One region of the Rhizobium sp. 01T444 genome, then DNA from elsewhere that is predicted to be linked to it. Evidence: riboswitches for the same ligand, from Rfam matches in the RefSeq annotation. Region 1 holds a riboswitch; the other holds the start of a gene.
The links. Region 1 has a riboswitch for S-adenosylmethionine ahead of metA (homoserine O-acetyltransferase MetA). Riboswitches for the same ligand answer to the same signal wherever they lie in the genome.
Positions count from the first base shown of each region.

Region 2: it holds a riboswitch for S-adenosylmethionine, as region 1 does, so the genes downstream of both, AC1DTN_RS01390 (O-succinylhomoserine sulfhydrylase) here and metA (homoserine O-acetyltransferase MetA) in region 1, are expected to answer to the same signal.

Region 1 is NZ_JBFTPD010000003.1:541,100-545,516, reverse strand. It holds gene AC1DTN_RS08025 (aldose epimerase family protein) at 1-1,011, opposite strand, end outside; gene metA (homoserine O-acetyltransferase MetA) at 1,152-2,075, opposite strand; SAM riboswitch at 2,123-2,200, opposite strand; gene AC1DTN_RS08015 (ABC transporter ATP-binding protein/permease) at 2,348-4,189, shown strand; gene AC1DTN_RS08010 (hypothetical protein) at 4,243-4,417, opposite strand, start outside.
Region 2 is NZ_JBFTPD010000001.1:288,063-292,479, forward strand. It holds tRNA gene AC1DTN_RS01380 (tRNA-Gly) at 353-426, opposite strand; gene AC1DTN_RS01385 (2'-deoxycytidine 5'-triphosphate deaminase) at 487-1,581, opposite strand; SAM riboswitch at 1,655-1,733, shown strand; gene AC1DTN_RS01390 (O-succinylhomoserine sulfhydrylase) at 1,780-2,964, shown strand; gene apaG (Co2+/Mg2+ efflux protein ApaG) at 3,154-3,546, shown strand; gene AC1DTN_RS01400 (Hsp33 family molecular chaperone) at 3,570-4,417, opposite strand, start outside.

The sequences.
Region 1 (4,417 bases):
GAAGATGTAATCCGTTTCCTGCCGCAGCACCTCCCCTGGACGCAGAACCGCGTTCGGAAAATCCGCGTGATTGATGGCGTCGGGCCAGATCTGCGTTTCCAGGCAGAAGCCTGCGAATGGCGCATACTTGCGGCCACCGAGACCCGGCACCGGCACGCCTAGCTTGAAGCCGGCATAGAACTGTACGCCAGGCTCGGTCGTGCGCACTTCCAGCGAGACGCCGGAATGCAGGCTGCGGGCAAGTACGACGGAGCGCTTGGCCGTGCGCTCGCTCGAGAAGCAAAAATTATGATCGTAGAGCGCCTGCTCCTGACCGGCGAAACGCTTCATCGGCGCCATCGCGCGGAAATCGAACGCGGTGCCTTCGATAGAGCGGATCTCGCCGGTCGGTATCTGCTTCTCATTGGTCGGCAGATAGTGGTCGGCAGCGATCATGATGTCGTGCGCCAGCGCATCCTCCCGGCCATCGAGATTGAAATAGGAGTGCTGGCAGACATTGGCGATCGTCGGCTGGTCCGTCGTCGTCTCGTAGTTGACGGAAAGCTCGCCATTGCCATGCACGCGATAGGTCGCCTGGATCGTGCAGTTGCCGGGATAACCGGCGCGGCCATCGGGATCGACGATCTTCAGCACGACACGGTCGGTCTCGTGCTCGACGATCGTCCAAACGAGTGTACCGATATTGTTACTGCCGCCATGAAGATGCGTGACACCCTTCTCGTTCAGTTCGAGCTGGTAGTCCTTGCCGTCGAGCGTGAACTTGCCGTCGCCGATGCGGTTGGCACAGCGTCCCGGTGTCGCGCCGAAGAAAGGCGAATGCGCGAGGTAGCTGCCTAAATCCTCGAAGCCGAGCACCAGCGGGGCATTATGGCCCTCGAGGCTGATATCCTGGATTACTGCGCCCCAGCTCAATACCTTGACCGTCAGTCCGCCGCCGCGGATGACGACGCGATGGACGGTCTCCCCGTCCTTCGTCTGTCCGAAAACTTCCCGTTCCAACTTGTCCGTCATGATTGACGCTCACTCCATCCCTAGAATTCTGGAACCGGAACCTGCCCCCATTCGCCGCAAACCGCAACCGGGCAGGGCCGGAAAACAAAATACCGTCGCAGAAATGCGACGGCATCATTTCTAAACTGGACCGGTGACGCTCAGATGTCCGAGCCGATCTCTTCGATATCGTAGGGCGTTGTCTGGTAGATCTCATTGATCCAGTTGCCGAAAAGCAGATGCGCATGGCTGCGCCAGCGGTTCTGCGGCGCGAGCGCCGGATCGTTATGCGGGAAGTAGTTGTGCGGCATCTTGATCGGTACGCCAGCATTCACGTCGCGGAAATATTCGTCCGAAAGAGACGTGGAATCATATTCGACGTGATTGAAGATATAAAGCCGCCGACCCTTCGGCTCGTGGACGAGACACACGCCCATCTCGCTCGATTCCATTAGGATCTCGAGGCCGTCGACCTTCTCGATGTCGGCCCGGCGCACCTCGGTCCAGCGCGACACCGGAACCTCGAAATTATCAGAGAAACCGTTGAGATAAACGGAAGAGGGCTTGAGATTACGGTGGCGGTAAACGCCGAAGGCCTTTTCCTTCAGTTCATATTTCGGCACACCGTGGAAATGATAAATCCCCGCCATCGCACCCCAGCAGACATTCATGGTCGAATGGACGTTTGTCTGCGTCCAGTCGAAAATCTGCTGCATTTCCTTCCAATAGGTAACGTCCTCGTAAGGCAGCGTCTCGATCGGCGCGCCCGTGATGATGAAGCCGTCAAATTTACGGTGCTTCACTTCCTCCCAGGTCTGGTAGAAGGCGAGCAGATGTTCTTCAGAAGTGTTCTTGGCCTTGTGGTTGCCGACACGGATCAGCGAGAGTTCTACCTGCAGCGGCGAAGCGCCCACCAGGCGCGCCATCTGCACCTCGGTCTTGATCTTGTTCGGCATGAGGTTGAGCAGCCCGATGTGCAAGGGGCGGATATCCTGGCGGATCGCCACCGTTTCGGTCATCACCCGCACGCCCTCGTTCACGAGGGTTTCGAAGGCGGGCAGCGTATCGGGGATCTTGATGGGCATTGCGGTCAACTCGATCAAAATAAAAAACCGGCGGCGAAAGAATCGCTACCGGTCCGCACGCGGCCCTTTAGCGATTTATTTAACGTGGCTGCAAGCCGGCCGGCCAAATCACCACGAGTTATCTTAATTAGCGCCAGTCGCGCTGCGAATCAACTGTCAATAGAGACAGCTGCACAAGCCATCACGCTTTCTTTATGGGTGGTGGAATCTGTTGATGGACCAGTAACGCCCCCATGTTATTAATGGTGTGATGGGCGATTTTGGAAAAAATAATGAAAAATGACGTCAAAGGGGGGAAGGGCATCCAGAGTCAGGACCGGGTGGGGTATGATCTCAGCCTGACATATCGGCTTGGAGTGATGTTCTCCGCATTCTGGAATTCGCAGGTTCGCGGCAAGGTCGTGGGACTTGCGATCCTGCTTGTCGTCATCATCCTGATGACCGCCTATGGACAGGTGATCCTCAACGAATGGAACGCCCCTTTCTACGATTCCCTCGAGCGTCGTGATCTCGGCGAGTTCTTCCGCCAGCTCGAAGTCTTCGCGATGATCGCCGGTGCGCTGTTGCTGCTCAACGTGCTGCAGGCATGGCTGAACCAGATGACGGCCCTCTACATGCGCGAAGGCCTCTCACGCGATCTCGTCGATCAGTGGCTGGAGCGCAAGCGCGCCCTCAAGCTCTCCACCATCGGCATCCTCGGCGTTAACCCGGACCAGCGCCTTCACGAAGATTCCCGCAATCTTGCCGAAAGCACCACCAACCTTGCTCTCGGCCTCCTGCAATCGACCATTCTGCTCGTCAGCTTCATCGGCGTCTTGTGGGAGCTTTCGAGCGGCTTCATCTTCCATATCAGCGGCCACAGCTTCACCATCCCCGGCTACATGGTCTGGGCGGCGATCTTCTACGCCGCATCGGCCTCGCTATTGAGCCAGGTCGTTGGCCGCAAGCTCGTCAAGCTCAATGCCGACCGATTCTCGAAGGAAGCCGAACTGCGCTTTGCGCTGATGCATGCCAACGAGAATATGCCGGCGATAACAGTGGCGCGTGGCGAAGAGAACGAGCGCAAACGCATCAACGGCGATATCAGCAACGTCCTTACCGTCATCAAGCGGCTCGCCATGGCCAATACCAACCTGACTTGGGTCTCGGCGGGTTATGGCTGGCTGGTTATCGTTATCCCGATCATTGTTGCAGCCCCCGCCTATTTCTCCGGCGGCCTCACATTCGGTCAGCTGATGATGTCGGTCGGCGCCTTCAACCAGGTCAATACGGCGCTGCGCTGGTATGTCGCCAACTTCGGCCCGATTGCCGAATGGCGCGCCACGCTGATGCGCGTCACCGATTTCCGCCAGGCGCTTCAGGAGATGGATGATGACTTCGATTTGAAGGACGCAATCGTCTACGAGGAAACCGCGCCCGACAGGCTGACGCTGAAGGATATCGTCATCGTTGCCAAGCTTGGCGAGGATATCGACGATTGCGGCGGCTTCCAGATGCGCGAAACGGATGTGACGATCAGGGCCGGCGAAAAGGTCATGATCAACGGCGATCACAGCGTGAACCGCCGCCTGCTCTTCCAGGCCATGGCCGGCCTCTGGCCCTGCGGCAAAGGCACAATAGGCCTGCCGCCGATTGACGACATCCTGTTCATCCCCCAGGTTGCCTATGTGCCGGGTGGAACGCTGCGGGAGGCGATCGCATTCCCCCAAAAACCCGAAGCCTATGACACCGCGGCCATCGAAGCCGCGCTTGAGGCTGCCGGCTTGCATTCGCTGGTCGCCCGCCTCGATAGCCGCGCGCGCTGGGACAAACTTCTCGATGCCGATGAACAGAAGGCAATCGGCTTTGCCCGCCTGCTCCTCGTCAAGCCGCGCTGGGCCGTTTTCGACGAAGTGCTCGAAGGCATGGAGCCGGAATGGCAGCGCACTATGACGAAGCTGCTTACCACGATGCCGGACACCGGCATGATCTATATCGGCCGCTCGGAGACCTATCTGGAAGCGCTGCATCCGCGCATACTGCATCTGCTGGCGCTGCCTTCGAAACCCGATGAAGAACCGGCAGCATCCGTCGCAGGATCAAGCGCCGCGGCAGCTCCTGCCCCGGCGCTCTGATCAATTCCAATAGAAGAAATACAGCGGTTTGGCTGGAATTACTCCAGGAGAGCCTACATCGGCGGCATCACGCCGTTGATGCCGACGGCGACCTGCGCGGCCGAAATGCTGCCGTCGGCTGCCCTTTCCGCCATGACGATAACGCCGGCACCCGGCTTCAGATCATCTTTCGTTGCCGGCGCAAAGGTGACGATCGGCGTGCCCTCGGCAATCGAGATGGTCTTCTCC
Region 2 (4,417 bases), on a different contig from region 1:
CTCTCTTGAATTACCCAAGGCATCTCACGCGAAAAGGTGCGGAAATACTGGTTACAAAAAATAAACATAGCCAGCTTCCAATGCGCGATTGACAATTGCCATAAACTAAAACCAATTCAGCATTAAGTTGCATTTACCTGCTTTTTGTAAGGCTCCCGCTTGCATGGCGATTGAAGACGTTTCCGAGAATTACGCAATTGGGTCATCTTGAGGCGTTCGGCGCTCGCGGACAGGTTGAATTTATGGATGTATCGAGGGGTGAGAAATGAAGGGCCAGGTTCGCAAAAAACTTCTCTGACGAGTTTTGGACGACAGGAAGCCCAGGCGCATTGGACATCGCTGGAAAAGTAGCTGGAGCGGGTGAAGGGAATCGAACCCTCGTATTCAGCTTGGGAAGCTGCTGCTCTACCATTGAGCTACACCCGCCTGATGGCTTGAGACTTCCAACAGATAGCCGCCGCTGTCAAGTGACGGCGCCATCGAGCATCAGATACGGAAATGCTTCGAAAGCTTGAGGCCCTGGGCCTGATAGTTGGAGCCGAGGCCTGAACCGTAGAGGCTCGACGGCTGTTCCTGCATGTGCTCGTAGATCAGGCGGCCGACGATCTGGCCGTCTTCCAAGATGAAGGGCACTTCGTGGCTGCGCACTTCCAGTACCGCACGGCTGCCGCGCCCGCCGGCCGGCGCATGGCCGAAGCCTGGATCGAAGAAGCCGGCATAGTGGACGCGGAACTCACCGACGAGCGGATCGAAGGGGGTCATTTCCGCCGCATAATGCGGGGGAACGTGCACGGCCTCACGCGAGACGAGGATGTAGAACTCATCCGGATCGAGGATCAACTCGGTGCGGCCGCGGCTGTAGAGTGGTTCCCAGAAATCGTAGATATCGTGCTGGGCCTTCTTGTCGACGTCGACGACGGCCGTGTGGTGTTTGCCGCGATAGCCGATCAAGCCTTCCTCGTCGCCCGTCAGATCGATCGACAGCGCAATGCCGCCGCCGGATACGTTCGGCTGCTTGGCGGCGACGAGCGTTTCCGTTGCGTGCAACTTCAAAAGCTCCGGCTCGCCCAGAACCGAATGGCCGACGCGGAAGCGGATCTGCGACAGGCGCGAACCGCGGCGCACGACGATCGGGAAGGTGCGAGGGCTGATTTCGAGATAGAGCGGGCCGGAATAGCCGGCCGGGATCTTGTCGAATTCCTGCGCGTAATCGGTGATGACGCGCGTGAAGATATCGAGGCGGCCGGTCGAGCTCTTCGGATTGGCCGAGGCCGACATGTCGGCCGGCAGATCGAGGCGCTCCATCAGCGGCACGATGTAGACGCAGCCCGTCTCCAGCACCGCGCCTTCGCTGAGGTCTATGACATGCAGGCTCAGCCGGTCGAGCTTGTCTGAGACGAGATGCGACGGGCCGGGCATGAAGCTGGCGCGCACCCGAAAAGCCTTGGCGCCCAGCCGCAGATCCAAGCTGGCGGGCTGGATCTGGTCGCGGTCCAGCTCGCGCTCGCTTTGAAGACGCCCCGTCTCAAACAGCGCGGCAATTGCGCGGTCGGCCAAAATTCCAGTTTCGCGAGCCATCATGCTCCATCCATAATTTGCAGCCGACAAAACCAAAGTCGGGGAATTGACGCAAGCTTAGAACGGCAGTATTGCAAATTTATCCCGTGGTGATTTGGCCGGTCGGCTTGCAGCCACGTTAAATAAGTGGCTAAAAAGACCGGGTTGAAAACCGGTCTGCATTTGCGGCCGGTTTTTTTGTTGTTTGAAAGTGGTGATGGCATGAGCAAGACCTGGCGCCCGGCAACCCAACTCGTCCACGGCGGAACGCTCCGCTCGCAATATGGCGAGACATCCGAGGCAATCTATCTCACGCAGGGTTTCGTCTACGATACGTCGGAAGCTGCGGAAGCGCGCTTCAAGGGCGAGACCGACGGTTTCATCTATGCGCGCTATGGCAGCCCCACCAATGACATGTTCGAAAAGCGCATGTGTATGCTGGAAGGCGCCGAAGACGCCCGCGCCACCGCTTCCGGCATGGCTGCAGTCACCGCCGCCATTCTCTGCCAGCTGAAGGCCGGCGATCATATCGTTGCCGCGCGCGCCCTCTTCGGCTCCTGCCGCTGGGTCGTCGAGACGCTGGCGCCGAAATACGGCATCGACTGCACGCTGATCGACGGTCGCGACCTCGAAAACTGGGAAAAGGCTGTTACCCCGAAGACCAAGGTATTCTTCCTGGAAAGCCCGACCAACCCGACGCTGGAAGTGATCGACATCGCCGGTGTCGCCAAGCTCGCCAACCAGATCGGCGCGAAGGTCGTCGTCGACAACGTGTTTGCGACGCCGCTCTTCCAGAAGCCGCTGGAACTCGGCGCCCATATCGTCGTCTATTCCGCGACCAAGCATATCGACGGCCAGGGCCGCTGCCTCGGTGGCGTCGTTCTCTCCGACAAGGAATGGATCGACGAGAACCTGCACGACTATTTCCGCCATACCGGTCCGGCCATGTCGCCCTTCAACGCTTGGACGCTCCTGAAGGGCATCGAGACGCTGCCGCTGCGCGTCAAGCAGCAGACGCAGAATGCAGCGGAGATCGCCGACTTCCTGGCCGATCAGGGCAAGGTCGCCAAGGTCATCTATCCCGGCCGCAAAGACCATCCGCAGGCCGATATCATCGCCAAGCAGATGTCCGGTGGGTCGACGCTCGTCTGCTTCGAGCTCAAAGGTGGCAAGGAAGCTGCCTTCGCGCTGCAGAACGCGCTTGAGATCGTCAAGATTTCCAACAATCTCGGCGACTCCAAGAGCCTGATCACGCATCCGGCCACGACCACGCACAAGAACCTGACGGACGAGGCTCGCGCCGAACTCGGCATCTCGCCGGGCACGGTGCGCCTGTCGGCCGGCATCGAGGATACGGACGATCTGATAGAAGATTTCGCCCGCGCTCTGGCGAAGGTTTCGGCCTGACCATCAAGGCACGGCCGTCGGCAGACGCTGCGGCCGTCGCATTTGCCTTGAATTTAACACTGAGAGTTAGGCTTAATGAACGAAAGGCGGTCCAACCGGGGGTGGTGAGGCCGCGATCACTGTACCGTTTCTTGACGGCAGAGGCCTCTTATAAGATACGGGTAACATATCCTGACTAAGGTGTAAGGCATGTATCGCGCCCTCACACGAGATATCGAAGTCGTTGTCGAGCCGTTTTATCTGGAGGAGCAATCCGATCCGGATGACGATCGCTATGTCTGGGGTTACCGTGTGGTCATCAGCAACAATTCCGGCATCGCCGTACGTCTCGTCAACCGCTACTGGAACATTACCGACCAGAACGGGCAGATCGACGAGGTCAGCGGCCCCGGCGTCGTCGGCGAGCAGCCGCGGCTGCAGCCAGGTGACACCTATGAATATTCGTCGGGCTGCCCGCTGGATACGCCGTCCGGCCTGATGTTCGGCCACTACCAGATGGAGACGGACGAAGGCGAGACGTTCGATGTCGACATACCCGCCTTCTCTTTGGATTCACCCGGCCTGCTCAGGGTATTGAACTAGAGCCTGCCCCATTCTCCGCGCACTCACTCCGCCGCCGCAACTTCCTGCACCGGGAAGCGGTAGGTCGTGGAGCAGAATTCGCAGGTGACCGAGATCTCGCCATTTTCCTGGCTCGCCTCGATTTCCTCGGCGCTGAAGCCCTTCAGCACGCCGCCGATCTTTTCCCGTGAACAGCTGCAACGATCGAAGACGGCGCGCGGATCGTATACGCGCACGCCGCGTTCGTGAAAGAGGCGAAAGAGCAGGCGTTCGGTGCCAACAAGCGGATCGGTCAGTTCATCGGCATCCACGGTTTCAACGAGCGAGCGGGCTTCCGTCCAGGCATCATCCTCAACATGGGCGCGCGCAGCCGTGTCGCCATCACCGCCGTGAAGATCGGGCCGGCGCATACGCTCCGGCGCTTCCGGCAGGAATTGGGCGACGAGGCCCCCTGCCCGCCAGCGGTGACGCGGCTTACCGTTCTCGTCGCGGTCGAAGAGCTCGGCTGCGGCAAGGCGCACGCGCGTCGGGATCTGCTCCGACTGGCGGAAATAGACACCTGCAATGTCTTCCAGCGAGGTACCGTCAAGTGCCACGATACCCTGATAGGGCTGGCTGAACTTGCCCTGATCAATGGTGAAGGCGAGAACGCCCTTGCCGAGAAGCTGTTCCGGCTCCGTTTCGCCAGCCGCGATCGCCTTATCGAGCAAGGCCTGGTCGAAGCGAGCGTAGGCCCGTACATTTTCCGGCGTGGAGAAATCGGCAACCAAGAGATCGACGGGACCGTCGCTCTTGGTCTGGACAGTGAATTTGCCCTCGAACTTCAGCGAGGTGCCGAGCAGCACCGTGAGCACCACCACCTCCGCCAGAAGGCGGGCGACGGGCGTGGGAT